One region of the Methylomusa anaerophila genome, then DNA from elsewhere that is predicted to be linked to it. Evidence: riboswitches for the same ligand, from Rfam matches in the RefSeq annotation. Region 1 holds a riboswitch; the other holds the start of a gene.

Region 1 (2,206 bases):
GATGGCGGGGACGGTGACGACCTGCTGTATGGCGGCGGCGGCAGCGACTACTTGTACGGCGGCAGCGGCAGTGACTTGTTGTTTGGCGGCGAGGGCAGTGACTATCTGGACGGCGGCGAGGGCAGTGACGTGCTGTTTGGCGGCGCCGGCGACGATTATCTGGACGGCGGCGAGGGTGACGACCTGCTTTTCGGCGGCGAAGGCAACGACCTGCTGTTTGGCGGCGCCGGCAATGACCTGCTTTTCGGCGGCGAGGGCAACGACTTGCTTTTCGGTGGCGAGGACAACGACTTGCTTTTCGGCAGTGGCGGCGACGACTGGCTGGACGGCGGCGACGGCAGCGACGACCTGTACGGCGGCGCCGGCAACGACACCTATATTGTGGACAATCCCGGCGATGCGGTGCAGGAGAATCCCGGGGAAGGTGTCGACTCCGTAACCCTCTTGAATCTCACCAGCTATACCCTGCCGGATAACGTGGAAAACCTGTTTGGCATCAATACGGACGGTCTCATCCTGACCGGCAACAGCCTGGACAACATAATCGACGGCGGCGACGGCAGCGACACCCTCTATGGCGGCAGCGGCAGCGACGTCTACAGCTTCCAGGGCGACTTCGGCCATGATACCATTGCCGCGGCCCCGGACAACCGCTATGACACGATCGACTTCAGCGCCTTTGCCAGTTCCGCCGCCGCCGTCGGCCTCGGCGGCAGCAGCGGCGGCGACCTCATCGTCACCATCGGCGCCAATACCGTCACCATCGCCGACTGGGACCAAAGCGGCGGCAACAGGCTCAGCACCTTCGTCTTCAGCGACGGCGTCAGGACAACCAACGGCACAAGCTGGCTGTAAGCGCCGGCGCATCACCCCTTTCGGCGGCAACTGAACATCAGCATGGCCCGATACAGACCCGGTCGCGTGAGGGACCGGGTCTTGTCAAGTTTTTTAATAATTTATGCATAATTATCTATCGAATACCTCATGTGAGGGATTTACGTCCTGTTTGTCCTGCGATATCATAAAAAGCAGAAAAGGAAAATACAGGGATAGGTGCCCTTGGGGCTTAATAGGGAAGACCGGTGTGATGCCGGCGCGGTCCCGCCACTGTAACGGGGAGCAATCTCGCCTAGTTGCCACTGAAGCGGTCTGCTTCGGGAAGGCGCGGGGAAGCGATGAGCCGGAGTCAGGAGAACTGCCTGTCCGGCAATCGCCATTTGACCTGCGAGCGACAGGGAGGAGATTACGAACGGCCGGCGGCAAGCCTGTCCGCCAATTAGCGTAAGTACTCCCGTGAGGGAGTTTTTTTTATATAATCCTTGTATCAACATGGAGGGGGAGAAATTGGTTGAGACAACACAAAGCAAAACAAGCAAAGCAAAGCGGCAAGTTAAAGAAAAAAGCTTTGGCCATGCGGATCTGCTGCGCCCTGGCCCTGGGTTTCGCGGCCCAGCCCGGGGGCCCTGCCTATGCGGCTGAAGCGGGGGCCTCGGTGACGGTGGAGGCGGATAGCGTGAAAGAAACGACGGCGGATGCTTCCGGCCAAATAAATTACGGTACGTCTTATACAGACGTGACCATCCAAAATAGCGGCCGCTGGCGGCCGATGGATGCCATAACGTTTGGCGATCCGTACTATCTTCCGGTTTACGAGATTTATATCGATAAGCTTGACGTAAAGGCCGGCGGCATTATTGATTTGACCTGGCAGGAAACGCCTAATCCGGTGTTTTGGGGAGAACAGTTTGGAATAGGCGGGAGTAACTTTTTCCGTAATTTATGGGTAACGGACGCCACGCTGGCGGACGGCGCGGTTTTCCGGATCAGCGCGGCACCTGCCGTCTATAATGGGGAATACTCTCTCAGTGTCACCCCGTCAGTGAATCGTATCACTTTGGGAAGCTATACCAGCCCGGTGGCCGGCGGCGGCACAATATATGTCCAGCTTGGCAATATCATCGGTTTTGATCCGCTGAAGATCAACAGCAGTTCGAAGACTTTCGGAACAAGCGGGACGAGGTTTTTAACAATTTATGAACAAACATCCGGCCAGTTCCGGATTGCCGGCCAGGCCTCCTATCTGGACGCCCCCCTGAATGTCTACAAAGTGACGCCGGTGATCGAGACTTCGGAGGCAGGCGGCAACGAGTATCAACCCGAATATATGGTGTTTGCCGATCTGCTGGACTATACCGTCGACAACACC
Region 2 (2,206 bases), 410 kb from region 1:
AAGCTCATCCCGTATTGCCAAGTCCTGGGGAGAAAAAAAGTCAGGCCGGTATTTGTGCTGAAAGTCATGGACCCAGGAAGCAGCCGGCCGGTCCGGAATGACGTTAAAATTAACTGGAAAATAAAAGTCGATTTTACAGAAGAGATCATCCCAGGTATGGACGTCAATGACCGGCAGGCCGGTTTGGTCCGCAAGGCCTGAGAAACCGGTTCCAAAACAAATGATGCCGTCAAATTTTTCGGCAAAAGGAAGATACAGCCGGAAGCCTTCCCGGGTTTCGCCGGATACGATAAGGAATAACTGCGGGCGTTCCTGTGCCGGTAAAGAGGCTACTGCTTTGACGTGATGTTCCAGATGAGACACGCCGCCAATCCAGCCTTTGCCGCCTATTACCGGAATACCCACCCGCAGGCTGTGAACCGAAGTCATCCGTTAACACCTCACATATCGCCTGAGTTGCAGGGTGCTTACATCCCTGATAATTGGTCCGCCGTAAAAAAACGGTTAGCGGAAGCTAACACCATATTCTCAGCCGTCTGCTATATGATATGGGCAACAGGGAGAAGTGCTACGCTGCGACTGTGAAAGATACAGACTGTGAAAAGATATGGATTGACATATTTTTTGTAACGTGCTAACATTTAAATTAAATTATATCCATATCATGCCATATCACGACAATTTAATATTTTTTGAGACAGGTGCCCTAAGGGGCTTAATAGGGAAGACCGGTGTGATACCGGCGCGGTCCCGCCACTGTAATGGGGAGCAAATCCAAGGTATGTATGCCACTGAGACGTGAAAGTCTCGGGAAGGTTTGGACGAGCGATGAGCCAGAGCCAGGAGAACTGCCTGTTTGACAATCACCGTTTTACCTACGAGCGATGGGGAGGGGATTATGGAGTAATCTATCCTTCCCGGCTATTTATTATGCCGGGATTTTTGTTGGGAAAGAGTACTGAAATAATGAAACCCCCCTTCAGCATGCAAGGGGGGTTTCTCTTAGTTGAGGACAATTTTGGCTGTAATGATATTGTTAAGTTGTATGACGGGGACAGGCACGGCCGGCGGCGATATTTCCGTATCCTGCGACATACCTTACTTTCTGGGGCAGAAACGCGGCTATATGCTGCCGGGCGAACTGCTGCAAGCCAGGATTATAGTGGAAAATTTCGGGCCGGCAGCCAAGAATGTGCCGGTGGATATTGTTTTACCGCCGGGTTTTTTACCGGCAGGGCGCTATGAGTATTGGCAGGTTGCCGGCCTGGAAAACAACGCGGTGCTGAAGACGGAGGCCGACCTGGGCGGCGGTTATGGGCAGTGGTTTGACTTAGTGCCCATCCGGGTTGGACCGGACGCAGCGCCGGGGGCCTATACGGTAAGTATTGTCGCCGGCGGCCTTATACACAACTATGGGGTAACGGTGGCGGCTAAGAAGCCGGCGGAAGCCGACGGCGGGCTCACAGTGAATAGAATCCTGATTCCGTTAGATAAAGACGGCAAAAAAGATGAGCGCTTGCATGACAATACTTTGGTGCTCCGGGACCGGACACTGGATTACTACAAAAATATACTGCGCGGCAAAGGCGCTTCCAATCAGGAAGTGGAGGCCATCCATCCGGTTGTCCATATGGGGATTGAATTTTTAAATCCCGGGGGGCAGCAAAAGCTGGTTAACATTACTGTACGGCTGCTGGACTACAATACTCACCAGCCTGTAGCCGGACTGCTGACTCCGGGAACTACCGGCGAGGATAAAGATGCCGGCTCCCTTGCCGGGAATGCCGACTGCCTCACGGCTTTCGCCGCCATAACCGGGGAAGAGCGGCAGCGCCTGCTGCTCCCGGTTTATGCGGACGAAAGGCTGATTGCAGGCGGGCGATACTGGCTGCAGGTGGTTGTTGATGATGGTTTTATCCAGCCGGTTACGGTGAAAAGTCCGCTTACCGTGGTGAGGAAAAACATGGGGGCCATGCTGGTCACAGGCGCGGCGGCACTGGTATTTTTGCTTGCTTTGGCGCTGGGACTAAAGCAGTTGCGCGCCACTTTGGCAACTATGAAGACTCGCTGGCTGGTTACCATAGCGTTGTTTGGCGCGGCAGCGTTCACGATAGTGAATGTTCCCACCACGCTGCTCAATGATTTCTTTCATATTTTACTGGGACCCTTCGGCTTTTTGGTGACCGGCATATTTAATGGCGTTTTC

What was found. A riboswitch is a leader RNA that binds a small molecule or an ion and turns the genes downstream of it on or off. The one in region 1 is predicted to bind cobalamin.
Region 2: another riboswitch for cobalamin. It lies ahead of MAMMFC1_RS12635 (hypothetical protein); the one in region 1 lies ahead of MAMMFC1_RS10795 (TonB-dependent receptor domain-containing protein).

Annotation. Positions count from the first base shown of each region.
Region 1 is NZ_AP018449.1:2,386,205-2,388,410, forward strand. Features, by position in the region: gene MAMMFC1_RS22895 (calcium-binding protein) at 1-855, shown strand, start outside; cobalamin riboswitch at 1,035-1,217, shown strand; gene MAMMFC1_RS10795 (TonB-dependent receptor domain-containing protein) at 1,349-2,206, shown strand, end outside.
Region 2 is NZ_AP018449.1:2,795,617-2,797,822, forward strand. Features, by position in the region: gene MAMMFC1_RS12630 (glycosyltransferase family 4 protein) at 1-429, opposite strand, end outside; cobalamin riboswitch at 683-870, shown strand; gene MAMMFC1_RS12635 (hypothetical protein) at 1,046-2,206, shown strand, end outside.